2 regions of the Burkholderia metallica genome follow, and region 2 is predicted to be linked to the other one. Evidence: predicted binding sites of a transcription regulator. Region 2 holds the regulator's gene; the other holds the start of a gene.
What was found. Region 2 encodes FliA, which starts transcription of late flagellar genes. Its sites were predicted from a motif close to CTAAAGTTTNNNNNNNNNNNGCCGNTA; they were not measured.

Region 1 (15,923 bases), 340 kb from region 2:
CGCGGCCATGCGCCGCTCGCCACGCGGCGGCAGCCAGCGTTTGCGCACCAGGGCCAGCCCGAGCAGCACGAGCGAGGCAACGGCGAAGCGTGCGGTGAGAAAGGCGAACGCGGACGCGTGACGCAGACCGAGTTCAGCGAAGATCGCGCCGCTGCTCCACAGCAGCACGAAGAGCGACGTAGCGCCATGCGCGGCGAGCGCGCGTTTGAACGAAACCATGTGAATCCACCTGTCGAACGGATCGGAACGTTCCATCCGCGCGCGCAGCGGCACGCGGTGCGTCACGACGCACGCATGCAGGCCGACGGGCGAATGGAAGACGGAACGAAAAGCCGGCCGGTCAGCCGGCGCGTGCCGCCGGAGGGGGCGGCGCGGCGCCGACGAGCGGCGGTGCGACAGGAGGAGGCAGGACCGACGGATGCACGCACGCCTGCGGCCGCGAGTCGAACTGCGGCCGGGATCTTGCGAGGGCGGACGTGAGCGGATGCATCGTGGCGGAATGCGCTTGAACGCGAATGAGCATCAAAGGTACCGCAAGGCCGGCATCGTACGCAACATTCGTCGGCGGCATCGTATGACGAACGAAGGGCGGGTGCGCGCGACCGCGCGCCGTGCCGGCCGCGTTCAACGCACGCGAAGGCGATGAGGATGCCGCATCGAGCGGGTGCCGCGATCACGCGACATGTTGCCGCGACCCGCGTGCCCACCCGCGACGCGTGAGCGGCGCCCGCCACATGCGCGCCGCAGTGATGCCGCGGATTCGGCGGACGGACACATTCGACAGGGTATGATGGGGGTAACCGGGCGGGCAAGCGCCGGCCCGGCGCAGTGGTTGATTGGAGACATTCGACGAATTCGCGGCACTTCGCCCGCTTCTTCTTCTTTTCGCGCTTCGATAAACCGTGAACAATGGGATCACGCGCAACGCTCCGACGAGAGCGCGCGGATCGTGCATTTGCCGGCTCGCCAGCGAGCCGGGTTTCAAGATTCAAGAGTGGGGAACCATCATGCATGTCGGGTCGATTGTCTGCACTACCCATATCGCGGTGCCGAAGGGCGCGCGCGGCATCGTCCAGCGCATCCTGGGCGACATGGCCATGGTGACCTGGTACGCGGGCGTACCGGGCGAGTCGAAGGAACTCAACACCGAGCCGTTCTTTCTCGAGGACCTGATCGACACCGGCGAATCCGTGCTGCCGGCCGGCGCGGCGCTTCACTGAACGCACACGCCGCAGTCGGCGCTCGTCTTTCGGCCCCGCAGGCGGCACAATGCGGGGCATGAAAGACGCCACTTCCGCTCCCGCTTCTCCCGCCGGCCCGCCGTTCGCCGGACTCACGCCCGAATGCGTGCTCGACGCGCTCGACAGCATGCTGATGCCGGCCGGGCTGCGCACCGACGGGCGTCTGCTCGCGCTCAACAGCTACGAAAACCGCGTGTACCAGGTGGGCATCGAAGACGGCCCGCCGGTCGTCGCGAAGTTCTATCGTCCGGCACGCTGGTCGGACGAAGCGATCCTCGAAGAGCACGCGTTCGTCGCCGAACTCGCCGCGCGCGAGATTCCGGCGGTGCCCGCGCGCGCATTCGACGGCCGCACGCTGCACACGTTCGACGGTTTCCGCTTCTCGATTTTCGAGCGGCGCGGCGGCCGCGCGCCCGACCTCGATCGCAGCGACACGCTCGAATGGCTGGGCCGCTTCATCGGCCGGATCCATGCGGTCGGCGCGACCGAGCCGTATGCCGCGCGCCCGGTGCTCGATATCACGACGTTCGGCTACGAGCCGCGCGACTACCTGCTCGCGCACGATTTCATTCCGGATGACGTAAGGCCCGCGTACGAGACGGCGGTCACGCTCGCGCTCGAAGGCGTGGAGGCCGCGTTCGAGCGGGCGGGCGACATCCGCCTGCTGCGCACGCACGGCGACTGTCATCCGAGCAACGTGCTGTGGACCGATGCCGGCCCGCACTTCGTCGATTTCGACGACAGCCGGATGGCGCCCGCGATCCAGGATCTGTGGCTGCTGCTGCCTGGCGATCGCGAAGGCGCGTCGCGTGCGCTGGCCGACCTGCTGGCCGGCTACGAGGATTTCTGCGAATTCGAGCCGCGCGAGCTGCATCTCGTCGAAGCGCTGCGCACGCTGCGGCTGATCCACTACGCGGCCTGGCTCGCGCGGCGCTGGGACGATCCCGCATTTCCGGCCGCGTTCCCGTGGTTCAACACGCATCGTTACTGGGAAGCGCGCGTGCTCGAGTTGCGCGAGCAGATCGGCGCGATGCAGGAAGGGCCGCTCTGGCCCGTGTGACGGCGCGCGCGGCAGCTTCGCCGCGCGACAGGTTCAGCGCGGGCCGCTGCGAATCCGCGGCCCGTTTCGCTCAGAACTTCAGCATCATCTTGATCACGGCGGCGAAGCGCTTGCCATAAGGCGGCGCGATCAGCCCGCGCGTATTCAGGCGTGCCTGCGTGAGCACCGGCTTCATCTTCGAGAACGTCACGAAGCCGTCGTAGCCGTGATACGCGCCCATCCCGCTCGCACCGACGCCGCCGAACGGCAAGCTGCCGCACGCGATGTGCAGCAGTGCATCGTTTACCGTCACACCGCCCGAGATCGTTTCGCGCATCACGCGCTCGACCGTGCCGCCGTCCTCGTCGAACAGGTACAGCGCGAGCGGACGTGGGCGCGCATTCACATATGCGATCGCCTCGTCGAGCCGTTCGTACGGCACGAGCGGCAGCAGCGGCCCGAAGATCTCCTCCTGCATCAGTTGCGACGCGGCCGGCACCTGCGTGACCGCGCACGGCACGAAGCGGCGCGACGCGGGGTCCGATTGCGCGTCGGACAGCGGATGCAGTTGCGCGCCGGCCGCCTGCGCGTCGCTCGCGAGCTGCTGCAGCCGTGCGTAGTGGCGCGGCGATACGATCGTCGTGTAGTCGCCGTTGGTCGACAGGTCCGGATACATCTTCGCGAAGCGTGCCCGCGCGCGCTCGATGAACGCGGCTTCCATCCCGCGCGGCAGCAGCACGTAGTCGGGCGCGATGCAGGTCTGGCCCGCGTTCAGCGTCTTGCCGGTGACGATCGCGTCGACGGCCGCATCGAAGCGCGCGTTCGGGCCGACGATCGCCGGCGACTTGCCGCCGAGTTCGAGCGTGACGGGCGTGAGGTTGTCGGCGGCCGCGCGCATCACGTGGCGGCCGACGTGCGTCGAGCCGGTAAACAGCAGATGATCGAACGGCAGCGCGCTGAACGCGGCGCCGACTTCCGCATCGCCGTTCACGACCGCGACGTGGTCGCGCGCGAAGGTCTTGCCGATGAGCTGCTCGAACAGCGCCGACGTGCGCGGCGTCAGTTCGGACATCTTGATGATCGCGCGGTTGCCGGCGGCGAGCGCGCAGATCAGCGGGCCGGCCGCGAGCAGCACCGGGTAGTTCCACGGCACGACGATGCCGACCACGCCGAGCGGCTGCGGCATCACCTTCGCGCGCGCCGGGTGCAGCCACTTGTTCATCGGCTTGCGGACCGGTTTCATCCAGCGCTTGCCGTGCCGGAGTGCGTCGTCGATCTCTTCCTTCGCCATCCAGATTTCCGACAGCAGTACTTCCTGCTTCGAGCGATGACCGAAATCGGCGCTGATCGCTTCGGCGAGTGCGTCCGTGTTGTCGATCAGCATCGTGCGCAGCGCACGCAGGTGCTGGGCCCGCGTGTCCCACGCCGGGTACGGCGCCCGCAGGTACGCCGCACGCTGGTCGCGCAGCAGCGCCGTCAGCGCGTCGGCCGACGGCACGGCTTGCGGGGCCAGTTCGGGCAGGTCGTTCTTCATGTCGTCTCCTCCAGTTGGGCCGGGCTGGTCGGCCGGCCGTCACGCCGCACGCGCACGCTCGGCGAGCGCGGCGACGCGGATCGGGGTGGTGCGTGTCGCGCGGCGCGAGGCCGGCTGCGACGGGTGCTCGAAAACCGGTTGAAGCGTGCAACGGGCGTCGCATCCGCGCGACGGTGTGCGCATCCGCCAACCCGGCCGACACGTGCGGGCATGTCGCGCGAGACGATGGCCAACCGGCACGCGGTGCGGTGTCGCGCGCGCCTGCCGGGGCACCGAAGCAGGGCGGCGCGACGAGTCCGCCGAATCGTGCCGCAGCGCACTTCGCCGCTGCAGCAACAAACCGTCCAAACGGTCGGCGACGACGCAGGCCGTTCGATTTCGATCGACTGCGCACACGACGTCGAGCCTCTTCGCGCAGGCAGCCGTTTGAAATGAAATGCGGGTTGCGCGCATCGCATCCGGACCATCCGGTCGGCACGCGGCCTGCAGAACCTGGCGCTGCATCGTCGTCACTCCCGTTTCGCGACGGCTCGGCTTCTCGTGGCCGGCACGTCGCGCAAAGCGAATCGATACATCTTAAATTTAGTTCACGCGGGCGTTTAGAGGAATCGCTCTTGAATCGGCGCGCCGCGCGCGCGACCGCCATTCCTACAATGCCCGAACATTACAAGAGGGGACGCGGTCGCGCGGCGGTGCCGGGCGCCTTCCATGACACGAAGGAGACGTGACATGCAATACGACTACATCATCGTCGGCGGCGGTTCGGGCGGCTCGAGCCTGGCCGGCCGTCTCGCCGATGCCTGCCCCGATGCGACGATCGCGCTGATCGAAGCCGGCTCGCATACGGAGCGCAACCTGCTCGTCAACATGCCGGTCGGCATCGCCGCGCTGGTGCCGTTCAAGCTCGGCACGAACTACGGCTACGAGACGGTGCCGCAGGCGGGCCTCGGCGGGCGGCGCGGCTACCAGCCGCGCGGGCGCGGGATGGGCGGCTCGAGCGCGATCAACGCGATGATCTATACGCGCGGCCATCCGGGCGACTACGACGAATGGGCGCAGCTCGGCGCGACGGGCTGGAGCTGGCAGGAGGTGCTGCCGTATTTCCGCCGCGCGGAAGGCAACGTGCGCGGCGCCGATGCATGGCATGGTGCGGACGGCCCGCTGTCGGTGTCGGATCTGCGCTTTCGCAATCCGTTCTCCGAACGATTCATCCAGGCCGCGCATGCGGCCGGCTATCCGCTGAACGACGATTTCAACGGCGCGACGCAGGAAGGCGTCGGCTTCTATCAGGTCACGCACCGCGACGGCTCGCGCTGCAGTGTTGCCCGCGCGTACATCTACGGCCGCAACCGGCCGAACCTGCACGTGATCACCGATGCGACGGTGCTGCGGGTGGTGTTCGAAGGCAAGCGCGCAGTCGGCGTCGCGCTTGCACGCAACGGGCGGGTCGAGACGCTCGACGCGCGTGCGGAAGTGATCCTGTCGGCCGGCGCGTTCAATTCGCCGCAACTGCTGATGTGCTCGGGGATCGGCCCGGCCGAGCAACTGCGCCGGCACGGGATCGCGGTCGTGCAGGATGCGCCCGACGTCGGCGCGAACCTGATCGACCATATCGATTTCATCATCAATACGCGCGTGAATTCGTCGGAGCTGGTCGGCGTGTGTCTGCGCGGACTCGCGAAGATGGCGCCGGCGCTCGCGCGCTATTTCTCGAGCCGCACCGGAATGATGACGAGCAACGTCGCGGAGGCCGGCGGCTTCATCAAGAGCGATCCGTCGCTGGAGCGCCCCGACCTGCAACTGCATTTCTGCACGGCGCTCGTGGACGACCACAACCGCAAGATGCACTGGGGCTTCGGCTATTCGCTGCACGTGTGCGCGCTGCGGCCGTTCAGTCGCGGCACGGTGGCGCTCGCGAGCGGCGATGCGCGCGACGCGCCGCTGATCGATCCGCGCTTTTTCAGCGATGCGCGCGATCTCGACCTGCTCGTGCGCGGCACGCAGGCGATGCGCCGGATTCTGTTGCAGGCGCCGCTCGCGTCGCAGGGCGGGCGCGAGCTGTACACGCGGGCCGACCAGAGCGAGGCGGAGCTGCGCCAGACGATCGTCGAACATGCCGACACGATCTATCACCCGGTCGGCACCTGCCGGATGGGTTCGGATGCGCGCGCGGTCGTCGATCCGCAACTGCGCGTGCGCGGCGTCGAAGGGTTGCGCGTGGTGGATGCGTCGGTGATGCCGACGCTCGTCGGCGGGAACACGAATGCGCCGTCGGTGATGATCGGCGAACGCGCGGCGGACTTCATCGTCGCCGCGCGCAAGGGCACGGCGACGCGCGGCGAGGCAGCCGCGGCGGTGCACGGCCGCTGAGCGGCGCGCGCACGGCGGCGATCATGCTCAGGCAAACGTATCGACGAGGCCGGCGCGGCTCACGCTCGCGGCGGCCGGTGCGGATTGCGCAGCGCCGGCCGGTGCCTCGACGGCTGACTGTCCGCCGTTCCCGCGCCGCGACGACGACTGGCCGCCGGCGAAGGTTTGCTGCGGGTTCTGTTGCTGCGACGCGAAGCCGCCGTCGCTGACGGTCGCGCTGCCGAGCCCGAGCCCGCCCGCTTCCATCGCCTCGCGCAGCTTCGGCAGCGCGGCTTCGACCGCTTCGCGCACTTGGGCGTGCTGCGACACGAACAGCGCATGCGCGTTGTTGTCCGCGACGCGCAGCACGACCTGCAGCGGCCCGAGATCGGCCGGATTGAGCGTCAGCTCGGCGCTCTGCTGGTGCGCATTCGACAGGAACACGACCTTCTGGCTCAGCGCGTCCGTCCAGTCCGGGGTGCCGACGTGGGGCGCGAGCACGTGCGCGTTCGCGGCGGCGATCGCCCCCGCGGCCGGCGACAGCTGCAGGTTCGCCTGTGCGGCGGCAGCGGCCGTCGCGCCGGCCGCGAGCGTCGCGCTGGCGGCCGGGTCCGTCGCGGCGCCGGCTGCCGCGAGCGCGTGCTGTTCTCCCGACTGCGCGTTCGCGCTGGCCTGCAGCGCCTGCGCGGCGGCCGGCGTCGGCGTTTGCTGGGTGGCAAGCGCGCCCTTCGCGTCGGCGAGCGTGCGGTCGAAGCTCGGCGCCTTCGGTGTCAGCGGTGCGGCGGTGCCGGTCGCTGCGGCGGAGGCCGGTGCGGACGCCGTCGCCGTCGCGCCGGTCGCGGGCATCGCGATCGCGCCCGCGCCGCCCGCGCCGCCCGTCAGCCTGTCGAGCGCGGTTTGCAGCGCATCGCGGCCCGACGCCGGCGCGGCCGGCGGGGAGGCTGCGCTCGCGTCGCCGGTCGCGTGATCCGCCAGCGTGGCCGTGGCATCGGGCTGGCCGGACACGGCCGTTTTCTGCGCGGCGGCGGCCGTTGCATCGGCCGGCGTCGCGTTGTCCGTGCGCGCCTGTAGTTGCGCCTGCAACGCCGCGGCGGCCGCGAGCGCGGCGGCGTCGGGGTTGGTGGCGGCGTTCGCGGTCGTATCGTCGTTCGCGTCGCTGTCATCGGCCGCGGACGGCTTCGTGCCGGCGGCCGGCTTCGACGCAGCCTGTTTCGGCGACGCATCCGGCACGCCGGAGTTCGACGCGTCGTGACGCGTGGCGACGCTTTGCTTCAGCGTCTGCGCGAACGGGACGGCGGCCGTGGCGGTCGCGGCATCGTTGCCGGCGGCGCCGGACGCAGCCGCGCCGCGGGCGGCCTTGAGTGCGGTGCCGGCGGTGTCGAGCAGCGCGCCGAGCAGGGGCAGGGGAGGCATGGCGATTCTCTCGTTCGAATGCGGTGGTCGGTTACGACGAACGGGCCGCGTCGGCCCGCATGCGCAGGATCTTCGCGGCGTGTTCGTCGGCGTCGCGCTGTTCGCGCCGGGCGTCGCGCATCGCATCCTGCGCGGCGCCGCGCGCCTGCAGGATTTCGAACGAGCCGACGGTGCGTTTCTTCTGTTGCCAGTTCGGGCGGGCTTCGTCGATGCGGACCTCCGCCGCGGCCAGCACGCTGCGCTGCTGCGCGATCGCGGCGTCGAGCGTGTCGATGAATGCCTGGAAATTGCGCCAGTTGCCGGCCGGCATCCCGTGCTGCGCGGATTGCGAGAAGCGCGCGTGGTATTCGTCGCGGTAGCGCAGCAGCGCGTCGAGCTGCTCGGCGGCCGCGGTGCGCTCGCGCTGCGCGGTGCCGAGCTGCTTCGCGGCGGAATCGAGATCCTCCTGCGCGCGATCGAGCAGCAACTGAAGCGGAAAGCCGTGTGCCATCGGGGTCAGCCTCCGTAAGCGTCGAACAGCGCATCGAGCCCGGCGAGGCTCGACGCGAACGGCGCGCATTCGCGAAAGCCCTGCTGCAGGAACGCCTCGATGCGCGGATAGAGCGCGATCGCGCGGTCGAGCTGCGCGTCGCGGCCGGGCGCGTACGCGCCGACCGCGATCAGGTCGCGATTGCGCTGGTAGCGCGACAGCATCTGCTTGAACTGCCGGACGTGGTCGAGATGCGTTTCGTCGATCAGCGCGGTCATCGCGCGGCTGATCGACGCCTCGATGTCGATCGCCGGATAGTGGCCGGCCTCGGCGAGCGCGCGCGACAGCACGATGTGGCCGTCGAGGATCGCGCGCGCCGAATCGGCGATCGGGTCCTGCTGGTCGTCGCCTTCGGTCAGCACCGTGTAGAACGCGGTGATCGAGCCGCCGCCTTCGGGCCCGTTGCCGGTGCGCTCGACGAGCGCGGGCAGCTTCGCGAACACCGACGGCGGGTAGCCCTTCGTCGCGGGCGGCTCGCCGATCGCCAGCGCGATCTCGCGCTGCGCCATCGCATAGCGTGTCAGCGAATCCATCAGCAGCAGCACGTGCTTGCCCTGGTCGCGGAAATACTCGGCGAGCGACGTCGCGTACGCGGCGCCCTGCATCCGCAGCAGCGGCGACACGTCGGCCGGCGCCGCGACGACGACCGAGCGCGCGAGCCCGTCCTCGCCGAGAATCTGTTCGATGAATTCCTTCACTTCACGGCCGCGCTCGCCGATCAGCCCGATCACGATCACTTCCGCGCTCGTGTAGCGCGCCATCGTGCCGAGCAGTACCGACTTGCCGACGCCGGAGCCCGCGAACAGGCCCATCCGCTGCCCGCGGCCGACGGTGAGCAGCGCGTTGATCGCGCGCACACCGACGTCGAGCACGTGGTGGATCGGTTCGCGCTCGAGCGGGTTGATCGACGGCGCCGACAGCGGCGCGTCGACCTTCGACGCGAGCGGGCCGAGGCCGTCGAGCGGGCGCCCCGACGCGTCGACGACGCGCCCGAGCATTTCCCAGCCGACCGGCAGGCGCTTGGCGCCCGCGAGCGGATCGGTGACGGGCGCGCTTTCGCGCGGCCACACGCGCGCGCCGGGCAGCACGCCGGCGACGTCGGTGGTCGGCATCAGGAACAGGCGATCGCCGGCGAAGCCGACGACTTCGGCTTCCGCGTGCGACAACGTGCTGCCGGGCGGCAGTTCGATCGTGCATTCGGCGCCGACCGACAGGCGCAGCCCGATCGCCTCGAGCACGAGGCCGGCTGCGCGCGTCAGGCGCCCGCACGGCCGCAGCGGCAGCGCGCGGTGGCTGCGTGCGGCGAGCCCGTTCAGGTGGGTGCGCCAGTGCGCGAGATGCGGATTGTGCGGCGCGCGCGGCGCGGCGCCGTCGGCCGCTGCCGCGGCGGCGTGCCGGCGCGGGTCTCGTGCGCTGTCGCGCGCGGCGTCCGGGCCGAACGACGCGAGCGCGAGTTCGCGCTCGAGCGGCGTCATGCCGTCGTGCGCGAGCGAATCGGGCGTGGGCGTCACCACGTGCTCACCTTGCCGATCGCGGCGGCGACGCGCTGCCAGCGGGTGGGCAGCGTCGCGTCGACCTCGCCGGTCGCGGCGTGCGCGCGGCAGCCGCCGCGCTCGATCGACGCGTCGGTGCGCACGTTCCAGCCGAGCGCATCGAGATCGTCCTGCAGATACGCTTCGACGACGGGCAGGTCGGCCGGATTCACCGCGAGATGCGGCGCCCCGGACAGCGCGGGTTCGGCCGCGAGCACGTCGCGCACGGCGGCCACCAGCGCGGCCGGGTCGTGCTTCACGTGCTGGCGCACGACCTGCTGCGCGATGTCGAGCGCGAGTTGCGCGAGGTCGGCGGCCAGATCGTGTTCGACGCTCGACACGGCCTCGCGGAACGACGCGGCGAGCGCCGCGAGCTGCGCGGCCTGTTCGCGCGCGTCGGCCCGGCCGGCCTCGAAACCCTGTTCGCGGCCCTGCTCGAAACCGGCCTGGTAGCCGAGCGCGTGGCCTTCGGCGTGGCCGGCCGCATGGCCTTCGGCGTGCGCGGCGTCGCGCACGCGCTGCAGATCCGCGGCGAGCGCGGCGGCGGCCGCTGCCGCGTCGTCGGGCGGCGGCGGGGGCGGCGGCGGGTCGAACGACGCCATCTCCCACCGCTGGTACGCGGTGAGGGTGCCCGCGCGATCGCTCGCCGAATCAGACATACGCGTCTTCCGCCTTGCCGCCGATCGCGATCGCGCCGCTCTCGGCCAGGTTGCGCACGATCTGCAGGATGCGGCGCTGCTGCGTCTCGACTTCGGACACGCGCACCGGGCCGCGCGCGTCGAGATCCTCGGCGAGCAGTTCGGCCGCGCGCTGCGACATGTTCGCGAGGAACTTCTGGCGCAGCGCGGGCGGCGCGCCCTTCAGCGCGATGATCAGCGCTTCCGACTCGACTTCCTTGAGCACCATCTGGATCGCGCGATCCTCGAGGTCGAGCAGGTTCTCGAACACGAACATCTGATCGACGATCTTCTGCGCGAGATCGGCATCGTACTGGCGCACGCTCTCCAGCACGCCTTCCTCGTGCACGCTCGTCATGAAGTTCAGGATCTCGGCCGCGGTGCGGATGCCGCCCATCGGGCTGCGCTTCAGGTTGTCGCTGCCGGACAGCAGGCCCGTCAGCACGTCGTCGAGTTCGCGCAGCGCGGCCGGCTGGATGCCGTCGAGCGTCGCGATCCGCAGCATCACGTCGTTGCGCAGCCGCTCGGTGAAGCACGACGCGATCTCGGACGCCTGGTCGCGGTCGAGATGCACGAGGATCGTCGCGATGATCTGCGGATGCTCGTTCTTGATCAGTTCGGCCACCGCGCCCGAGTCCATCCACTTCAGGCCCTCGATGCCGCTCGTGTCGCTGCCCTGCAGGATGCGGTCGATCAGCACGCCGGCCTTGTCCTCGCCGAGCGCCTTGGTCAGCACCGAACGGATGTACTCGCTCGAATCGAGCGACAGCGCGGTGTGCTGCTCGGCTTCCTTCGCGAACTCCTGCAGCACGTCCTCGACCTGCTCGCGCGTGACGTTCTTCAGCGCGGCCATCGCGGCGCCGATCTTCTGGACCTCGCGCGGCGCGAGGAACTTGAATACCTGCGCGGCCTCTTCCTCGCCGATCGACATCAGCAGGAGCGCGCTCTTGGTCAAGCCTTCAGCGTTCATCGGACACCCAGTTCTTCACGACGGTGGCGACGATCTTCGGATCCTGGCGGGCGATCGTGCGCGCGTAGTCGAGGTTGCGTTCGTAACGGTTCTTTTCGCTCTCGAAACCGAGCAGCAGCGCGTCGGGCTCCTCGGCCTTCTCCGGCGCCGGCAGGCCGTCGAGCGCGACCGGGTCTTCCGGCGCGGCGAGCGCCGGCGCGGCCGGCTCGGGCGGCGGGAAGGCGCGGCGCATCGCCGGGCGCACGAACATGAAGTAGAGCGCCGCCGCGGCCGCCGCGATGCCGAGCCATTTCGCGGCTTCCTTCGCCATCGCGATCATGTCGGGCTGGCGCCACCACGGCAGGTCGGCGTACGGATCGCTCGCGGTCGAGAACGCGCTGTTCACGACGTTCACCGAGTCGCCGCGCTTCTCGTCGTAGCCCATCGCGTCCTTCACGAGCTGTTCGACCTGCGCGAGCTTCGCGGGCGGCAGCGGCTGCATCGTCACGTGGCCCTTCGCGTCGGCGACCGGCTGGTAGTTGACGACGACCGCGACCGACAGCCGCTTCACGCTGCCCATCGGCTGCTCGAGATGGCGGATCGTCTTGTCGACTTCGTAGTTGGTCGTCTGGTCCTTGCGGTCGCTCACCGGGGTGGTCTGCGGCGCGTTCTGGCCGTTGCCGGCGACGATCGGCGCGGACGCAGGCTGCGGCGGCGTGTTCGACAGCGCGCCCGGCACGCCCGACGCGCCGCCCTGCGCGAGCTCGGTCGAGCTGCTGGTCTGCTGGCTGCGGATCGCGGCCTGCTGCGGCGTGCCGTTCGGGCCGTAGCTTTCCGACGTCTGCTCGATCTTCGAGAAATCGAGGTCCGCGCTGACCTGCGAGCGCGCGTTGCCCGCGCCGAAGATCGGCGCGAGGATCGCGTCGATGCGCTTCTGCGTGTTGTGCTCGACCTGCTGCACGTATTTGAGCTGGCTCGCGTCGAGGCCGGAGGCCGACGCGGTCTGGGTCAGCAGGTTGCCGTCCTGGTCGACGATCGTCACGTTCTTCGCGGGCATGTCGGGCACGCCGGACGACACCATCCGCGTGATCGCCTGCACCTGGCCCTCGTCGAGCACGCGGCCCGGGTAGAGGTCGACGAACACCGACGCGCTCGGCGCTTCCTTGTCGCGCACGAACACCGACGGCTTCGGGATCGCGAGATGCACGCGCGCACCGCGCACGGCGTTGATCGATTCGATGGTGCGCTGCAGCTCGCCTTCGAGCGCGCGCTGGTAGTTGATCTGCTCGGCGAACTGGCTGATGCCGAATTTCTGGTTGTCCATCAGCTCGAAGCCGACCGAGCCGCCCTTCGGCAGTCCCATCGCGGCGAGCTTCAGGCGCGTTTCGTGCACCTGGCTCGACGGTACGAGGATCGCGCCGCCGGCATCGGCGAACTTGTAGGGAACGTTTGCCTGCTGGAGCGCGGCGATGATCGCGCCGCCGTCGCGGTCCGACAGGTTGCTGTACAGCACGCGATAGTCGGGCGCGCGGCTCCACAGCACGAGCGCGGTGATCACGGCGACCGCGAACGCGACGGCGATCACGAACGGCAGCTTCGGGTTGCCCTTCATCCGCGAGATGCCGGGAATGCGTTCCGCGAAGCCGCCCAGCCCGAAGTCTGCGCCTGCGCCACCCGCGCCCGGCAGCGCGGCGGCCGCGGCGGCGCCGGGCGCCGGGCTGGCGAGGCCCGCGCGGGCGTCTGGGTTGATCAGCGAGTTGGCCTGCGAATCCATGCGTCGAGTTTCTCCGGAGCGGGACGACTGAGCTCGCTCGGACGAGCGGGCGGACAATGACACGATGCGATTATCGTGACCCGGGCCGCACTCCGATCGACCGAAAAGAACGGGGTTTCCCCCGTACTTTCTCGGCTTTGACGCGCGGCGCGCTGCTATCCTTTTTCGGAATCCGGCATGGCGCGCGTGGTGCGGCGCCGGCGGATCTCCCGGCACGTCCGGGTCTCTTCTCTCGGTTTTGGGGACAGCATGGCTGCGAACGTCAGCGGAATCGGTTCGGTGTTGCAACAGATGCAGTCGATGGCCGCGCAGGCGTCCGGCGGCGTCGCGAGCCCGACGGCGGCGCTGGCCGGCTCGGGCGCGGCGACGGCCGGCACGTTCGCGAGCGCGATGAAGGCGTCGCTCGACAAGATCAGCGGCGACCAGCAGCACGCGCTCGGCGAGGCGCAGGCGTTCGAGGTCGGCGCGCCGAACGTGTCGCTCAACGACGTGATGGTCGACATGCAGAAAGCCAACATCGGCTTCCAGTTCGGGCTCCAGGTCCGCAACAAGCTCGTGAGCGCTTACAACGACATCATGCAGATGTCGGTGTGACGGGCCGGCCATCCGGGGACGGCTATCCGGTTGGCCGCTATCCGAACCCGCCCATCCCGGAACCGTTATCCGGCCACGGCCATTCGCAAAGCGCCGCCGGGCTCGCCGGCGGACCGGCGCCTCGGCGCCCGGCAGCAGGCACGCTTGCCTAAAGCTTTCGCGATCCCTTCCGATAACTCCGGTGAAGGCCGCGTCGTGCGATGCACGGCGGCGGTTCCCGTATAGCCAAGGCAGAACAAGGAGAAGCGCATGTTTTCCCCAGGACACGCTGGAGCCAGTGCCTACGCGCGTGTCGGCGTCGAGACAGGGGTGATGGGCGCCTCCCCGCACCGGTTGATCGCGATGCTGTACCAGGGCGCGCGGCAGGCGATCGCGCTGGCGCGCATGCATTTGCAGCAGGGCAACGTATCCGCGCGGGGCGACGCGATCGGCAAGGCGATCCGGATCGTCGAGAGCGGGCTGAAGGCGTCGCTGAACCGCGACGCGGGCGGCGAGATCGCGGAGCGGCTGGACGCGCTGTATGCGTATATCGGCCGGCGTCTGCTGGAAGCGAACGCGCAGGCGAGCGACGCGATGCTGGTCGAGGTCGACCGGCTGCTCGCGACGCTCGAGGAAGCATGGACGGGGATCGCCCCGGAGGTCGCGCGGATGGCCGCGCAACAGGCAGTGGAAGCATCACGATGAATCGCAAGGCCGAATACTTCGAACGTTACGAGGCGCTCGCCGCCGTGTCGGGCCGGATGCTGGGCGCCGCCCGCAGCGCCGACTGGAGCGCGTTGCCGGGGTTGCAGGCCGAATTCATGCAGTTGGTCGACAGGCTGAAGGAAGCCGATTCCGGCGTCGTGCTCGACGAATCGGATCTCGGCCGCAAGCTCGACCTGATCCGCCGCATCCTGGCCGACGACGCCGCGATCCGCGATCTCGCGAGCCCCGACGTCGCGCGGTTGTCCGCGCTGTTCGAGGCGCGGCGCTCGACCCAGGTATTGACCGATCTCTACCGCGCGCGCGGGTAGCACCCGTTTTCCGGAGAAACGGGCGCGGGGGCGCGCCGTTCCCGGATTCGCAACGATGTGCAGGGCCTGTTTTACATATGGAATGCACGTGCGAATGCCCGAAGTCGCTCGTCTCCCAAGGGGACTTCCTTGCCGAGTGCAGGCAACGCGTGACGCGCGCCGTCTGGCCGAGCCAAGCGCGCCGAACGAAGTGGCCTTGGAGGACAGGCGACGAACGCCGCCGCCATGCGGGCGATTGCGCGCATTCCCGTGGAATGATTTTTTATTGGGCGTTTTCGCGAGAACGGCCGCTCGCCGCGTTGCGCGCCTTGCAAACACGTCGTCGGTCTTCGCGGCGTCTCGCGAGGACTTGCGTGGGTCGTCGCGAGCGGTCGTTCTCGTGGCACCGCCTATGCGGCCCTCTGGAAACAGACCCTGAGATGAGCAGGCTCCGATCATGACCGGTATCGACTCCGTTGCGGCCGCGCTGCTGGCGAGCCGCCTCGACAGCCTGCTGACCGGCACCGTGTCGGCGCCCGCCGGCGGCGGGGCGACCTCGCAGGTCGGCACGCCGGGCACCGGCGCGTCGTCCACGCCGTCGGCCGGCAGCCCGCCCGCCGCGCCGCCGGCGTCCACCCAGACCGCGCTGTCGGATGTCGGGCGCGTGCTCGACGCGATCTCGCGCGCGGGCGGCGATACGACGCCGGCGATCGCCGGACGCGTGCCGCTGCTCGCCGATCCCACCGTGCTGCTGACCGACACCGCCGTGCCGGCCCGCGCGCCGGCCGCCGCCGATCCGGCGGCGCCTTCCACGCCGGCGTCCGCTGCGGCGTCGTCCGCGGCGGCGGCGCGTGAAGCGGCCGCCGCGTTGCCGGTCGCGGCGCTGCGCGCGGCGCTCGCGCAGGCCGTGAGCGAAAGCGGCCTCTTCTACGAATCCCATCTGGCGCAGTGGCTGGCCGGCCAGCGTCCGCTCGCGGCGCTGCTGCGCGAGCCGCAGGCGCGCCTCGCGGCCGCGCTCGCGCCGGCCGACCCGGAGGCCGCGCAGCACGGCGCGACCGACGTGCTCGACGAACTGCTCGCGCAGCGTCCGCCGCTGCCGGCGGGCGCGCGCGCCACCGCGCAGCCGGGTACGCCGGCCCAGGGCGGCGCGCCGACCCGCGACCCCGCGCAGGCGTTGCCGGCAGGCGCACGGCAGGGCGCGTCGCTACCGCCCGATACGGCCGATCTGCTCGGCGAGCGTTCCGATCCGCGCTGGACGCCCGCGCGGGCCGAACCGGCCGCCGCCGCGCCGGATACGCCG
Region 2 (15,923 bases):
AGATGATGTGGTCGACCTGCGGCTTGATGTTTTCCCACTGGTACTGGCGCGTCGACGCAACGTCGATTTCCGAGTCGAAGTGGCCGATGTTGCAGACGATCGCGTTGTGGCGCATCGCCTTCATGTGATCGTGGTTGATCACGTGGTAGTTGCCGGTCGCCGTCACGAAGATGTCGGCCTTGTCGGCCGCGTATTCCATCGTCACGACGCGGTAGCCTTCCATCGCCGCCTGCAGCGCGCAGATCGGGTCGATTTCGGTGACCCACACGGTCGCGCCCAGGCCGCGCAGCGACTGCGCGCAGCCCTTGCCCACGTCGCCGTAGCCCGCGACGACCGCGACCTTGCCCGCGATCATCACGTCGGTCGCGCGCTTGATGCCGTCGACCAGCGATTCACGGCAGCCGTACAGGTTGTCGAACTTCGACTTCGTGACCGAATCGTTCACGTTGAATGCCGGGAACGGCAGGCGGCCGTCCTTTTCCATCTGGTACAGGCGGTGCACGCCGGTCGTGGTTTCTTCGGTCACGCCCTTGATGTGCGCGAGGCGCGTCGAGTACCAGGTCGGGTCCGCGTCGAGGTGCTTCGCGATCGACTTGTACAGCGCCACTTCTTCCTCGTTGGTCGGCTTCGCGATCACCGAACGGTCCTTCTCGGCCTTCGCGCCGAGGATCAGCAGCAGCGTGGCGTCGCCGCCGTCGTCCAGGATCATGTTCGCGAATTCGCCGTTCGGCCATTCGAAGATGCGGTGCGAGAACTCCCAGTATTCGTCGAGCGATTCGCCCTTGAACGCGAACACCGGCGTGCCGGCTTCGACGATCGCGGCAGCCGCGTGGTCCTGCGTCGAGAAGATGTTGCACGACGCCCAGCGCACGTCCGCGCCGAGCGCCTTCAGCGTCTCGATCAGCACGCCCGTCTGGATCGTCATGTGCAGCGAGCCGGCAATGCGCGCGCCCTTCAGCGGCTGCTGCGCCTTGTATTCGTCGCGGATCTGCACGAGGCCCGGCATTTCGGTCTCGGCGATGTTCAGTTCCTTGCGGCCCCAGCCGGCCAGCGCCATGTCGGCGACGACGTAATCCTGGGAAGCCTTGGAATCGATAATGGCGTTCATCACGCCCTCCTTTCTAAAAAGTTTCTAGATTGGTGACGTGAGCGCCGTTCAGGAAGCGGAGCCGGCGCGGTTGTGCCGCACGACTGCTTGGTGAAGCCTTCCGAGCCTGGCGGACACAGGAGGTCCGTCGCAACGCTCCTCGGAAAACGGAGGGGATTGTAGCAAATCGGCGCGCGAAATGCGCATGCGCCGCGCGGCAGCGGCGCGCGCGGGCGTCAAGAAAGGGTCAGGACTCCGCGCCGACCCACGCCTGTTCGCGCAGCCGCGCGCGCAGGCGCGCGACGGCCTGGCTGTGCAGCTGGCACACGCGCGACTCGCTCACTTCGAGCACCGCGCCGATCTCGCGCAGATTCAGACCCCGTTCGTAGTACAGCGACATCAGCAGCTTCTCGCGCTCCGGCAGCCGCTCGATCGCCTCGACGAGCGCTTCGCGCAGGTGCTCGTCGAGCAGCGCCGACAGCGGATCGGCGTGATCGACACGGTAGCGGTCGAGAAACGGCTCGTCGTCGGCCGCGCGGTCGAAATCCTCGTAGTAGATGAGCTGGCTGCCGTGCAGGTCCTGCAGCATCCCCTGATACTCGTCGAGCGGCATGTTCAGGTGCTGCGCGATCTCGGTCTCGGTTGCCGAGCGGCCCAGATGCTGTTCGATCTGGTGCACCGCGTGCTCGACTTCGCGCGACGTCTTGCGCAGGCTGCGCGGCAGCCAGTCGTTGCTGCGCAGCTCGTCGAGCATCGCGCCGCGGATGCGCTGCGTCGCGTAGGTCTCGAACTGCGCGCCCTGGTCCTCCTTGTAGCGGCCGGCCGCGTCCATCAGGCCGATCATGCCGGCCTGGATCAGATCGTCGAGGTCGACGCTCGCCGGCATCTTCGCGACGAGCTGCAGCCCCAGGCGCCGTACGAGCGGCGCATATTGCGCGAGCACGTCGGCCTGGGACATCTTTCCTTGAGCGTTGTACATCATGGCCCCTCTCCTTCCGATGGCGCTCACGCGGCGTGTGCCGCGCCCGCCTCATACGACGGCTTGCCGCCCGCGTGCACGGCGCGGCCCGCGCCCGAGCGCGGGCGCATCGGCCAGTACAGCAGGTCGGCGGCAATCTGCCGGTAGTCGCGCGCGGCGGCCGACGACGGGAACGCGTCGACCGCGGCACGCATCAGCTCGCGCGCATGTTCGACGAGCGGATCGGCGCTCACGCAGCCCGCATCGGCGATCGATACCGCCAGGTAGCGGCTCGCGACGCCCGCGAGATTGTCGAACGCGACCTTCGCGTCCGCGGGGCTGCCGACGTGATTGGTCAGCACGCGGAACTGCGCGACCGCATGGGCGTAATGAAGCCGCTTCATGCACGCGTACGCCTCGGTGATCGCCTGCGCGGCGACCCGCGTGACGACCAGCACGTCGTGCGCTTCGCGCGCGAGCGCCGAGAACGATCCGTCGGCGCCGAGCTGCGCGTCGACGAGCACGATGTCGGACGGCCCGTCGATGAAGTCGCTCAATTGCGCGCCGGTGTAGCCGGCCCGCGCGAGCCGCGCGGCCGCGCACAGGCCGAAGCCGGCCGCGACCCGCGTGCGCTCGCCGTCGCGCAGCCATGCGCCCGCGAGCGTCGCGCTGGCCGAATGCACGTCGGCGCGCTCGTCGACGACGAGCACGTCCTTGCCGAGCGACGCGAGCGCCGCCGCCAGGTTCACGACGGTGGACGTGCAGCCGACACTCGCCGGCCCGCCCGTCACCGCGACGATGCGCGACGCGCGCCCGGCCAGCAGGCGCCGCAGCCCTTCGGCCTGGTCGATGGTTCGTTTATCCAAATCGCACCTCGTGCAGCTCGGCGGTGGAACGTGCGGTCAGTGCGGAAAGCAGCGTCGGCATGTCGTCGTCTTGCGGCACGAAGGGCGAGCCGTCGCGCGGTACACAGAACGCGCTCTTCAGCAGGAAACGGGTCGATGCGACGTACAGGTTCTCCGGCACCTTCTGGCCGGTCGACACGTAGTGGACCGGCAGCTTGTAGCGGATCACCGTGTCGAGCACGCCGCCGAGGTGGGTCGCCTCGTCGAGCTTCGTGAGAATGCAGCCGGCGAGGTCCGGATGCTCGCCCGCGCTGCGATACGCCTGCACGACTTCGTTGAGCGTGTCGCCGTGGCTCGTTGCGTTCAGCAGCAGCAGGCGCTGCACCGGCGCGTTCGCGCCGTGCAGCATCGCGATCTGGTCGGACACCGCGCGGTCGCGCTGGCTCATGCCGATCGTGTCGATCAGCACGATGTGCTTGTTGCGCAGCTCGGACAGAGCGAGCGCGAGATCGCCCGCGTCCTTCACCGCGTGCACGGGCACGCCGAGGATCTTGCCGAAGATGCGCAGTTGTTCGTGGCCGCCGATCCGGTAGCTGTCGGTGGTCAGCAGCGCGACCTTGCTCGCGCCGAAGCGCATCACGCAGCGTGCGGCCAGCTTCGCGGTGGTGGTGGTCTTGCCGACGCCGGTCGGCCCCATCAGCGCGAACACGCCGCCGCGCTCCATCAGCGCGTCCTCGCTGTCGAGCACCGGCAGGTTCGACGCGAGCACCGACTGCGCCCAGTCGACGGCCTGCTCGAAGGTCTGCGCGCCGTCGCCCGCCGGCAGGTTGTCGACCAGCATCCGCACGAGCTGCGCGGAGAAGCCGGCGGCGAACAGGTGCTTCGTCAGCGCGCCATGCACGGCGCTGCGACGCTGGCGGTCGTGCCACATCAGGTTGTCGAACTGCGCTTCCATCATCCCGCGCAACTCGCCCAGCTCCTGCATCACCGTATCGTTGACGATCCGCTCGATGCGCGACTTCACCGCATCGGCGACCGCGGCGGCCGCATCGGCGGACAGGCGCGTGCGTTCGGCCGCCTTCGCGGCGTGCGTCGCACCCGGGTCGGGCGTGCGCACGGCCGCGGCCGGCATCCGGCGCTCGGCGTCGCGCACGATGTCGCGTGCCCAGTCGGGCGGCGTCGCGCTCGCGGCGGCCGGCGCGGCCGGCGCGCTCGCCTGCGGCACGGCGGGCGCCGCGTGCGCCCGGGCAATCAGCGCGTCGCGCTGGTGCGTCAGGCGCTTCGCGTGCTCGACCAGCCACGGCGCGGGTTCGGAGGTCGCGGCCGGCGCACCGGCGGCAGGCGCGGCGACCGACGGCATGTCCGCGGGCGCCGCCGCGTCGATCGAAGGCGGCGCGACCGGGTCGTGCGCATCGTGCGCATCGGCGCTGGCGCCGAATACCGACGAGAACACGTCCGGCAACCCGCCTTCGCCTGCCGCATACGGATTGGCGACCACCGGGCGGGCCGGCGTCGCACCCGGGCGCGCGACGATGCCCGGCACCGCGGCGGCCGGCACGGATTCCGGCGCGCGCGACGCGGCGATGCGCGGGCGCGCCGCGGCCGGCGGCGTCACGGCGGCCAGGTCCGAATCGGCGAGTGCGACGATTTCCACGCTGCCGTCATCGAGCGTGCGGTTCGACAGCACGACCGCGTCGGCGCCGAGCGCCTCGCGCACGAGACGAAGTGCGTCGCGGCTCGTTGCGCCGGTGAATTTGCGAATGTTCAAGCGGAACCCCCGATGACGTTAACGACCTTGATCGTGCGTGTGTCCGGCACTTCGGCATACGACAGCACTTTCAATTGCGGCAGGCTGCGGCGCAGGAAACGCGCGAGCATCGCGCGCAGCGCGTGCTGCACGAGCAGCACGGGCGGCAGCCCGAGATTCTGTTGACGCAGCATCGCCTGTTGCGTGCCGGTCAGAAGGTTGTGCGCGAGGCCGGGTTCGAGGCCCGGGTTCGCGCCGGTGGCGAGCGCCTGCGACAGCACGCGCTCCAGATTCGAGTCGAGGCCCATCACCTGCATTTCGCCGGCGCCCGGATACCACTGCTGCGTGATCGCGCGGCCGAGCGCGAGACGCACCGCGGCCGTGATCTCGAACGCGTCGCCGCGGCCCGCATGCTCGGACACGGCCTCGAGGATCGTGCGCATGTCGCGGATCGGCACGCCTTCCTCGAGCAGGTTCTGCAGCACCTTCTGCAGCGTCGTCAGCGAGATCGTCTTCGGCACGAGGTCCTCGACGAGCGACGGCGCATCCTTGCCGGTGCGCTCGACGAGCGCCTGCACTTCCTGGCGGCCGAGCAGCTCGGCCGCGTGCTGGACGACCAGATGGTTCAGGTGCGTCGCGACGACCGTGCTCGCGTCGACCACCGTGTACCCGTACACCTGCGCCTGCTCGCGCATCGCGACGTCGATCCACACGGCCGGCAGCCCGAACGCCGGGTCCTGCGTGGCGGCGCCCGGCAGCGCGGCCGTCACCTGGCCGGGGTTGATCGCGAGCCACTGGCCGGGGAACACTTCGCCGACGCCGATCTCGACGCCCTTCAGCGCGATCCGGTACGCGTTCGGCCGCAGTTCGAGGTTGTCGCGGATATGGATCACCGGCGGCAGGAAGCCGATTTCCTGCGCGAATTTCTTGCGGATGCTCTTGATGCGCTTGAGCAGCTCGCCGTCGCTGTTCTTGTCGACGAGCGGGATCAGCCGGTAGCCGACTTCCAGCCCGAGCGGGTCGATCAGCTGCACGTCGTCCCAGGTCGCCTCGTGGCTGTCCGACGGCAGCACGGCGGGCGGCGCGATGTCGGTCAGGTCGCCGGCCGCCTTGCGGGCCGCCGCGCGCCGGGTCTGCGTGCGCGCCAGCCAGATCGCGCCGGCGCCGAGCGCGAGGAACGCGAAGTGCGGCATCCCGGGGATCAGCCCCATCAGCACGATGATCGCGCCGGTGATGTTCAGCACGCGCGGGTTCGTGAACAGCTGGCCGGTGATCTGCGTGCCGATGTCCTCGTCGGTCGCGACGCGCGACACGATCACGCCGGCCGCGGTCGAGATCACGAGCGACGGGATCTGCGCAACGAGGCCGTCGCCGATCGTCAGCAGCGTGTAGTTGGTGCCGGCGGCGGCGAACGTCATGTCGTGCTGGACCATCCCGACGATCAGCCCGCCGATCACGTTGATCGCCATGATGATCAGACCGGCGATCGCATCGCCGCGCACGAACTTCGACGCGCCGTCCATCGACCCGTAGAACTCGGCTTCCTGCGATACGGCGAGACGCCGCTTGCGCGCCTGTTCCTCGTTGATGAGGCCGGCGTTCAGGTCGGCGTCGATCGCCATCTGCTTGCCGGGCATCGCGTCGAGCGTGAAGCGCGCGGACACTTCGGCGATCCGCCCCGCGCCCTTCGTGATCACCATGAAGTTGATGATCATCAGGATCACGAACACCACGATGCCGACCGCAAAGTTGCCGCCGACGAGGAAGTGGCCGAACGCCTCGATCACCTGGCCGGCCGCGTCCGGGCCCGTGTGGCCCTCGAGCAGCACGACACGCGTCGACGCGACGTTCAGCGACAGGCGCAGCAGCGTCGAGAACAGCAGCACGCTCGGGAACGCCGCGAAATCGAGCGGCTTCATCGTGTACATGCTGACGAGCAGCACCATCACCGACAGCGCGATGTTGAACGTGAACAGCAGATCCAGCAGCAGCGGAGGCAGCGGCAGGATCATCATCCCCAGGATCATGCAGATGAGGATCGGGCCCGCGAGCGCGCGCAGGTTGGTGCCCGCGAACGGGTTCGCGCGTTTGGCGAACAGGCCGGTGGTCGGGGTGCTCATGCTGCGTTCCCCGGCTGGCCGAGCGTGTCGTCGGCTTCTTCGCGCTCGTCGGCGGCGGACACCGACGCGCCCTTGTCGAGTTCGGCCGGCACGTCGAGATCGACCGGCACCGCCGGGAACGCGCCGCCCTCCGAACGGAAGCGCTTCAACTGGTAGACCCACGCGAGCACTTCGGCGACGGCCGAGTACAGCGAGCCGGGGATCTCGCGTTCGAGTTCGACGTTGTGGTACAGCGCACGCGCGAGCGGCGGCGCTTCGAGCAGCGGCACGTTGTGTTCGGCCGCGAGTTCGCGGATGCGCGCGGCGACGAGGTTCACGCCTTTCGCGACGACCTTCGGCGCGCGCATCTCGCCGTCCGTGTACTGCAGCGCGACGGCGAAGTGCGTCGGGTTCGTGACGACCACATCGGCCTTCGGCACGGCCGCCATCATCCGGCGGCGCGCGATCGCGCGCTGCTGCTGGCGGATGCGCCCCTTCACGTGCGGATCGCCTTCGTTCTCGCGATGCTCGCGCTTCACTTCTTCCTTCGTCATGCGCAACTTCTTGTTGTACTGCCAGATTTGGTAAGGCACGTCGAGCCCGGCGACCACCAGCATCCCGGCGACCGTCGTACCGCAGCACACGGCGACCAGGTGCAGCGCATCGGGCAGCGCGACGCCGAGCGGCTGCGTCGCGAGGCCGAGCAGTTCGTCCTTGCTGCGCCAGATCGCGATGCCGCCGATCCCGCCGACCACCAGCGTCTTCGCGACCGACATCCCGAGCTGGATCGGCCCCTGGATCGAGAAGATCCGGCCGAGGCCCGAGATCGGGTTGAGGCGGTCGAACTTCAGCTCGAACGTCTTCTGCGAGATCAGCCAGCCGCCGAGCGCCATCGGCGCGAGCAGCGCGGCGACGCCGGTGAGCGCGAGGATCGGCAGCAGCGCGGCGAAGCCTTCGAGGCTCGCGCTGCCGGCTGCCGACAGCATCCGGCGGGTGTCGAACGCGGTCGCGCGATCGAACGTGAACGCGCCGCGCAGCATCGCCTGCAGATGCCCGCCCGACGGGCCCGCGAGCAGCCACGCACCGTAGAATCCGGCCGAGAGCAGCGCGAACGAAGCCAGTTCGCGCGAACGCGCGACCTGCCCCTCCTCGCGCGCCTTCTCGCGGCGCCTGGGAGTGGCGGCTTCGGTCTTGTCGAGATCGCTCTCGTCTGCCACGGGGCCTCCAGTCGGGTACGGCGGAATGCCGCTTTCCAGTGACACCGATTATTCATGGACGCGTCAAACGCCGATCGGTCGAGCAAAGCCGGGAAAGGGGGGTATTTCGGGGAATCGGGCGGGCCCGGTGCGAACCCGGCCGGACGGGGGATGCGGCCGCGTGCGGCGCGGCGGAAAGACGTGTCGCCGGAGGCGCCGGCGGGGGCCGGTTCCGGACGCGGCGGCGGCCAGTGAAGCGGGGAAAACGCGCGGAAACGGGGAATGGCGGGGCACGCCCGCGAGGCGGGGGGTATGCCGGTCGTCGAGATCGAGTCGGTGGCGGTCGATGCCGCCGGCTGCGCCGGCCGACGCGATCCGGATCGAACACCGCGTACAGGGCCGCCCATCGCCTCCTCGACCCTCCGCGCGGTGCGCGAAGGCCGGCCACCGCTCCAGCGTCCGTACCCGCCGGTCACGGGCGCCCGCGGCGCCCGGAGCCCGTTCTCACACGCGGCAGCCGGCGCGCGCCCCCTAGCCTGCCGCCGCTCGCCGCAGCACGCCGAGATCGAGCTTCTTCATCGTCATCACCTGCGCCATCACGCGCTCCGTGCGCGCCGGATCGCCCGTCATCAGCTCGGTCATCTCGACCGGCACGACCTGCCACGACACGCCGAAGCGGTCGCGCAGCCAGCCGCACTGCTGCGCGCGTTCGTCGCCGCCTTCGGACAGGCGCGCCCAGTAGCGGTCGATTTCGTCCTGGTCGCGGCAGTTGACGACGAACGACACGGCCGGCGTGATCTGGAACGCGGGGCCGCCGTTCAGCGCGACGAACGCCTGTCCGTCGAGCTCGAACGCGACGGTCATCACCGCACCCTCCGCGCTGCCGGACGCGTGCGCGCCGGCCTTGCCGTAGCGCGCGACGTGCACGATGCGCGCGTGATCGAACACCGATACGTACAAACCGGCGGCCGCCTCGGCGTCGCGGTCGAACCACAGGAATGGCGTGATGCGTTGTATGCGCGGGCTCATGGCGCTGCCTCCTCGATGTCGTGCCGGCACGGGTGCCGGTATTACATCGTAGGCGCCAGGTCCGTACCCGGCAGCGCGCCGGTCCGCCCCGTCGTGCCGCACGCGGCGCGCGGATAAAAAAGGGGGCGATCGCTCGCCCCCTTCATCCTGCGTCCGGCCGCGCCGCGTCAGAACGCGACGAAAGGCTGCGCGCCGCCGCTCGCGGTCTTGTCCATCCCGAAGTAGATCGTCTTGCCGTAGAAGTGCGGCATGCCGATGTCGAGCCAGCTGGACGAACCGAACGGGCCCGCGATGTCGTTGAACGCGAACGTCGACGGGTTCGCGAACAGCGAATCCGCGTTCGTGACGGGCATCGATACCGCGCCGGCTGCGCCGTTCTGTCCGCTCAGCGTCGCCGAATAGGTGGTGGCCGCCGCCGGGCAGTAGAACTGCGTGTTCTTCGAACAGACCGTCTGCGACGAATCGTTGAAGAAGTACGCGTTCGAACCGGTATCGAAGAACGCGGTCACGTTGCGCCCGAGGAACGACGCACTGACGTCGCCCGTCGTGGTGGACGTCAGTACGGTCTTCCCGCTCAGGTCGGGCAGGCCGAACGTCAGCGTCCCGGTCGCGCTCGCCTGGCCGTTGTTCGAGATGGCCGGCATCGCCACGCTCACGCCGCTGCTGTCGGCGAAACGATGCACCGGGTTGGCCACCTGCTGCGCGATCGGCACGAGCGCGACCGTGCAGCTCGCGTTGTCGCCGTTCGGGCACGCGTAGTAGTTGTTGTTCGTCGACGTCGACGTCGCGCAGGTGGTGCCGCAGTCGACCGGCGCCGGCCCGATGCCGAGGATCCCGTTCGCGCCGAGCGCGCTCGCCGAATTGGCCGATGTGCCGCCGTTCGTGCACGAGCTGGGCACGTTCGTCGTGCCGAGATCGCCGATGATCTGCACGGGCAGCGAGCCCGCCTGCTCGGAGCCGATCGACAGGTCGACCGTGCGCACCGACCCCCACGTATAGCTCGACACGAACTTGCCGCACTCGGCCACCGGCGCGCCGCCGCTCGTCACCTGCGGGAGACTGCCGAGCACGCCCGACACCGCGCTGCCGACGAGCCGCAGCCCGTAGGACGCGGTATCGACGAGCACGTTGTTGACCACCTGGCAGTTCGACGTACCCGGCGCACAGACCTTCAGGCTGATGGTCGGGATGTTGATCACGTTCGCGACACCGGTGTTGACGGTGATGACGGCCGTGTTGCCGGAGTTGCCGTCGGAGCCGCCCGAACCGCCGTTGCCACCGTTGCCGCCGTTGCCCGCACTGCTGCCGCCGCCACCACCGTCGCCGCCGCCGCACGCCGTCACGAGGACGGCCGTCGCCGCCGCGAGGCCCAGCACGCGCAGCCAGCGCTTGAATGTACGAGGAATTCTCAAGATCGCTCTCCCGCTGTCACTGGATGTCGGTGCCGGCCAGGCCGGCAGGCAGCGCCGCCGGCAGCCATGCCTGGCCCGAGAAGGCGCCCATGTGGCCGCCGGTGCGGATCACGAGGCCGCTCGTGTCGACGGACACCGGCGCGCGCCAGCCGCGCGCCTTGTGCGCCGCCTGGACGCCGGCGGTGTACTGCGGGAAATAGCTGCCGAGCAGCGACGCGAGATCGGGCATCGTCGGCCCCTGCCACGCGAGGCCGAACACGCTGCCCGCGGCCGACGTGTATTCGTGGATGACGGTGCCCGATCCGAGCGTGATCTCGCGGACGGTATAAGCGGCCGTGCTCGTCTGCACGCCGTCTGCCGACCGCATCGCGCGCTGCAGCGCACGCACGGTCGCGGCCTGATCGTCCGACGGCGGCGACATCGGCGCGCCGCCCAGTTCCGCGTGTGCGTGGACGCTCCACAGCACACCCACTGCAGCCGTCGCATGCGCGACGGTCCAGCCCAAACGTTTCAGCTTCACGTTCCCCCCCAGGGACTGGCTTCGTAGCCGGCGGCACGGCCATCGGGCCCGCGCCGCCTGCCAACATATGAAATCGTACGAATGACGCTCCGTTGCTGCTGACGCGTAGTATGCCTGCTGCGTGTGTCGAAGTGTCAATTTGACGCAGGACGCACCGGGCTGCGCGGCACCGAGGGGGCGGGAACGCGGGGCGGGGAACGCGGGGCGCATGCACCGGGCGGCGCCGTCACAGGCGGCGCGCCGATGCATGCGGCCGGGTCAGAAGCCGAGGCTGGCGAGCAGGTCGTCCACCTGCCCCTGGTCCTGGACCACGTCGGATTTGCCTTCCGGCGCGATCTGCGGGCCGTTCAGCAGCGACTCGGGGCTGCCGGTCGAGCTCATCTGCTCGGCCGCGAACGCGGCCGCGGTGGCCGCGAACTGCTCGCGCCGCTCGGGCGCGATGTTCTCGACGAGCACGGTGAGGAGCTGCTGCTCGATCAGGTAGACCATGTCCATGATCTTCTTGATCACCTGCCCGGTCAGGTCCTGGAAGTCCTGCGCGAGCATGATTTCGAGCAGTTGCGCGCGGGTCGCCGCCGTCGATTCGGGCAGCGTGCGCAGGAACGCGCGCGTATCGTCCATCAGCTCGCGCACTTCCGCGTGCTCGATCGGCGCCGCGTACCACTGCGCCCAGCGCGTGTCGAGCGCCTCGGCCTCGTTCTGGATGCGCTCCTGCATCGGCTTCGCGACCTCGATCGCATTCAGCACGCGCTCGGCGGCCTGCTCGGTCATCGTCGCGACGTAGCGCAGCCGGTCGCGCGCGTCGGGCACGGCTTCCGCCGCCCGCTCGACGTGCTTGTCGAGCCCCAGCTCGCGCATCGAATCGCGCAGCGTGCGTGTGACGTGGCCGATGCGCGCGAGGATGCGGTCGCTCGCGAAATCGGCGCCTTCGGCCTGGCCGTCGGCGCTGAACCCGGCGCCCGTCAGCGCGGCATGGATCGGCTCGTTCACGTCAGCTCCCGGCCTTCGCCATCTTGTCGATGATCTTGTTCAGCTTCTCGTCGAGCGTCGCGGCCGTAAACGGTTTCACGACGTAGCCGCTCGCCCCCGCCTGCGCGGCCGCGATGATGTTCTCCTTCTTCGACTCGGCCGTGACCATCAGCACCGGCAGGTGCGTGAGCGTCGCGTCCGCGCGGATTTCCTTCAGCATCGCGAGACCGTCGAGGTTCGGCATGTTCCAGTCGGAAATCACGAAATCGAAACCGCCGCCGCGCAGCCGCGCGAGGCCGGCCGCACCGTCCTCGGCCTCGTCGACGTTCGAATAGCCCAGTTCCTTGAGCAGGTTGCGGACGATCCGGCGCATCGTCGGGAAATCGTCCACCACCAGGATTTTCATGCTCTTGTCCATCGTCGTTCCTTTCCAGATTCGTTTCCGTCGGGACGCGTATCGTGGCACGCGCCCCGTGACATTCCATTCAGACGCGCTGTACGCGCTCACCCATCGTCGCGAGACGCGCCATCACGCGGCGGCTCATCTCGGCGAGCGGCACGATCTCGTCCGCGCCGCCGAGCGCGATCGCCTCGCGCGGCATCCCGAACACGATGCAGCTGGCTTCGTCCTGCGCGAACGTGTGGGCGCCCGCGCGTTTCATCTCCAGCAGGCCGGCCGCGCCATCTCGGCCCATCCCGGTCAGGATCACCCCGATCGCGTTCTTGCCCGCGTGCGTCGCCGCCGAGCGGAACAGCACGTCGACCGACGGGCGGTGCCGGTTCACCGGCGGCTCGTCCGACAGCTGCGCAATATAGTTCGCCCCGCTTCTCGCGAGCAACAGATGCGCGTGGCCCGGCGCGATATACGCGTGGCCCGGCAGCACGCGCTCGCCGTGCTCGGCTTCCTTCACCGCGATCCGGCACAGGCCGTTCAGCCGCTGCGCGAACGATTTCGTGAAGCCGGGCGGCATGTGCTGCGCGATCAGCACGGCCGGCGCATCCGGCGGCAGCGGCGTGAGCACTTCGCGAATCGCCTCGGTGCCGCCCGTCGACGCGCCGATGATGATCAGCTTCTCGGTACTGACGAGCGGGTTGTTGATCATCGGCGCGGCCGCGGCGCTGTCCGCCGCGCGCGCGACGGCCTGCGGCTGCGGCGCCTGGCGCACGCGCGCACGCGACGCCGCGCGGATCTTGTCGGCGAGCTTTTCCGCGTAGTCGAGCATCCCGTCGCGAATCCCGACGCGCGGCTTCGTGACGAAGTCGACCGCGCCGAGTTCGAGCGCGCGCAGCGTGATCTCCGAGCCGCGCTCGGTCAGCGACGACACCATCACGACCGGCATCGGCCGCAGGCGCATCAGCTTCTCGAGGAAGTCGAGCCCGTCCATGCGCGGCATTTCGACGTCGAGCGTGAGCACGTCCGGGTTGTGCTGCTTGATGAGCTCGCGCGCGACGAGCGGATCGGGCGCGGTCGCGCACACCGTCATGTCGGGCTGGCTGTTGATGATCTCGGTCATCAGGCTGCGGATCAGCGCCGAATCGTCGACGCACAACACTTTGATCTTCTGCACTGCGGTCATGCCTCCTGCTTTCTTGATAGGTTCGCCGCCCGCACGCCGCCGGCCGGCGCCGCGCCGCGCGCGCCGAACAGCTCGATGCGCGGCCGCGCCGGCTGCGGCGGAGCCGCACGCTTCGCCGCGAACAGCTCGACCTGCGGACGCGCCCGGGCCGCGCCGGCGCGCTCGGCCTCGCGGGCGAGCGCCGCTTCGCGCTCGGTCACGCCCGGCACCTGCAGCCGCAGCTTCTTCACCATCGCGCGCCCGTCGTGCGGCATGAACGCGACCTTGCGCGGATGGACGCCCTGCAGGTCTTCCGCCGTGATGCGGATGCGCTCCAGCGCCAGGTAGCGGCGCACGAAATCCGCGTTGCGGTCGCCGATGTTGATCGTCGTCATCCCGGCCAGCACGGCCGCCCCGCCGAACACCTTCGCCTCGAAGCGTTCGCGGCGCCCGCCGGCCTTGATCATCTCGTTGATCAGCACTTCCATCGCATACGCGCCGTAGCGCATCGATTCCGACGCGGCCGCGCCCGGATCGGCGCCGTCGTCCGGCAGCATGAAGTGGTTCATCCCGCCGATGCCCGCATACGGGTCGTGCAGGCACGCGGCGACGCACGAGCCGAGCACGGTCATCAGCACCATGTCCTCGGACGTCGTGTAGAACTCGTTCGGCAGCAGCTTCACGCCGGGACGGCCGAAGTGGTTGTCGAAGTAGCGATTGGTCGCGATCGGCAGGGCGCTCATCCACGCGCTCCAGATGCCGCCGCGGCGCCGGCGGCAGCGCGCGCGGCGGACGGCATCGCCGGCGCCGGCGCGCCGCGCGAGCGCAGGCCCGGTGCGGCATCGCGGGTCAGTTCGTACACGGTCTGCCCGCGCAACCGGAACGCCTGCGTCACGTACGTGAAGTTTTCCGAATGGCCGGCAAACAGCAGCCCGCCCGGCTTCACGAGCGGCTCGAAGCGCGACAGCACCTGCCCCTGCGTCGGCTTGTCGAAATAGATCATCACGTTGCGGCAGAAGATCGCGTCGAACGGCTTCGCGATCCCGTAGTCCGCATCGGTCAGGTTCAACTGCTCGAAGCGGATCATCGCGCGCAGCTCCGGGCGCACCTTCACGCGGCCGGCCTGCGCGCCGGTGCCCTTCAGGAAGAAGCGCTTGAGCCGCTCGGGCGCAAGGTGCTTGACCTGGTCGTACGTGTAGATGCCGGCCTCGGCCTTCGCGAGCACCTGCGTGTCGAGATCGGTTGCGAGGATCGACGCGCCGCGCGCGGCCGATTCGCCGAGCGCCTCGATCAGCGTGATCGCGATCGAATAAGGCTCCTCGCCGGTCGACGCGGCCGAGCACCAGACCGATACCGGCGCCGGCCGCCCCTTCACGAAATCCGACAGGATCGGGAAATGGTGTGCCTCGCGGAAGAACGCGGTCAGGTTCGTCGTCAGCGCATTGGTGAACGCTTCCCACTCGAGCGGATCGTCTTCCTGTTCGAGCAGGTCGAGGTAGTCGCGAAACGTGTCGAGGCCGCGCGCCCGCAAGCGCCGCGCGAGACGGCTGTACGCCATGTCGCGCTTGTGCTCGGACAGCGAGATCCCCGCGCGTTGGTGAATCAGCGCGCGAATGCGCGCGAAATCCGCGCCGGTGAACGCGAAGTCGCGCCCCGGCTCGCCCGCGCGAGGCGAGGCGTCCGGTGCATCGGGTCGAAACGGCGCGCGCGCGTGCGGCATGGTTTAGAAGGTCTCCCAGTCGTCGTCGGACGCGCCGGCCGTGGCCGCCGCCGGCTTCTCGCCGTTCAGCGCCGGGCGCACGAGCGCGGGCTTCGCGGCCGGCGCGGCGGTTTTCGCGAGACGCGGCCCGTAGCCGCCCGCGGCCGTGCCGCCGGCCCCCGGTGCATCCTTCTGCGCGTGCGCGCCGGCATCGGCCGCGCGCTTCGGTTCGCGACCCGCGCCCGCCGCAGCCGCAGCGGCGCCACGCGGCGCCGGCGCGGCGCGCCGTGCCGGTTGCGCGGCGCCCGACGGGGCCGGCAGCGCGGCGACCGGCGCCGCGTCGAAACGCGGCTCGGACGTGAGCGCCGGCGCGGGCGCCGGTTCATGCGCGAGCGGCCGCGCAACGCCGCGCGACGGGGCGAGCACGATGCCGCCCGACACGCGCCAGCCCGACACGATCGCCTTCATCTGGCGCGTCTGCTCCTCGAGCGACGCGGCCGCGGCCGCCGCCTGCTCGACGAGCGCCGCGTTCTGCTGCGTGACCGAATCCATCTGGCCCACCGCGCGGTTGACCTGCTCGATGCCGGTCGACTGCTCGTCCGACGCGGCGCTGATCTCGCCCATGATGTCGGTCACGCGGCGCACGGCCTGCACGATCTCGTCCATCGTCGAGCCGGCGCGCGACACGAGCGCCGATCCGCTTTCGACCTTCTCGGCCGAATCGCCGATCAACTGCTTGATTTCCTTCGCCGCGCTCGCGCTGCGCTGCGCGAGCGAGCGCACCTCGCCCGCGACCACCGCGAAGC

Region 1: a site for FliA is predicted at 13,780-13,806, ahead of fliS (flagellar export chaperone FliS). Genes of this name have one in related genera too.

Annotation. Positions count from the first base shown of each region.
Region 1 covers NZ_CP013401.1:3,436,035-3,451,957, reverse strand. The annotation lists gene WJ16_RS15610 (DMT family transporter) at 1-219, opposite strand, end outside; gene WJ16_RS15605 (hypothetical protein) at 1,008-1,220, shown strand; gene WJ16_RS15600 (serine/threonine protein kinase) at 1,279-2,301, shown strand; gene WJ16_RS15595 (coniferyl aldehyde dehydrogenase) at 2,372-3,814, opposite strand; gene WJ16_RS34825 (hypothetical protein) at 3,854-4,327, opposite strand; gene WJ16_RS15590 (GMC family oxidoreductase) at 4,544-6,184, shown strand; gene WJ16_RS15585 (flagellar hook-length control protein FliK) at 6,212-7,576, opposite strand; gene fliJ (flagellar export protein FliJ) at 7,608-8,066, opposite strand; gene fliI (flagellar protein export ATPase FliI) at 8,072-9,619, opposite strand; gene fliH (flagellar assembly protein FliH) at 9,613-10,296, opposite strand; gene fliG (flagellar motor switch protein FliG) at 10,289-11,284, opposite strand; gene fliF (flagellar basal-body MS-ring/collar protein FliF) at 11,274-13,037, opposite strand; gene fliE (flagellar hook-basal body complex protein FliE) at 13,287-13,631, shown strand; gene fliS (flagellar export chaperone FliS) at 13,881-14,315, shown strand; gene WJ16_RS15545 (flagellar protein FliT) at 14,312-14,644, shown strand; gene fliK (flagellar hook-length control protein FliK) at 15,081-15,923, shown strand, end outside.
Region 2 covers NZ_CP013401.1:214,646-230,568, reverse strand. The annotation lists gene ahcY (adenosylhomocysteinase) at 1-1,108, opposite strand, end outside; S-adenosyl-L-homocysteine riboswitch at 1,141-1,255, opposite strand; gene WJ16_RS00965 (RNA polymerase sigma factor FliA) at 1,335-2,069, opposite strand; gene WJ16_RS00960 (P-loop NTPase family protein) at 2,093-2,911, opposite strand; gene flhF (flagellar biosynthesis protein FlhF) at 2,904-4,658, opposite strand; gene flhA (flagellar biosynthesis protein FlhA) at 4,655-6,757, opposite strand; gene flhB (flagellar biosynthesis protein FlhB) at 6,754-7,953, opposite strand; gene WJ16_RS00940 (VOC family protein) at 8,464-8,961, opposite strand; gene WJ16_RS00935 (DUF3443 family protein) at 9,129-10,373, opposite strand; gene WJ16_RS00930 (DUF2844 domain-containing protein) at 10,390-10,893, opposite strand; gene cheZ (protein phosphatase CheZ) at 11,152-11,883, opposite strand; gene cheY (chemotaxis response regulator CheY) at 11,885-12,280, opposite strand; gene WJ16_RS00915 (protein-glutamate methylesterase/protein-glutamine glutaminase) at 12,348-13,439, opposite strand; gene cheD (chemoreceptor glutamine deamidase CheD) at 13,436-14,161, opposite strand; gene WJ16_RS00905 (CheR family methyltransferase) at 14,158-15,138, opposite strand; gene WJ16_RS00900 (methyl-accepting chemotaxis protein) at 15,142-15,923, opposite strand, start outside.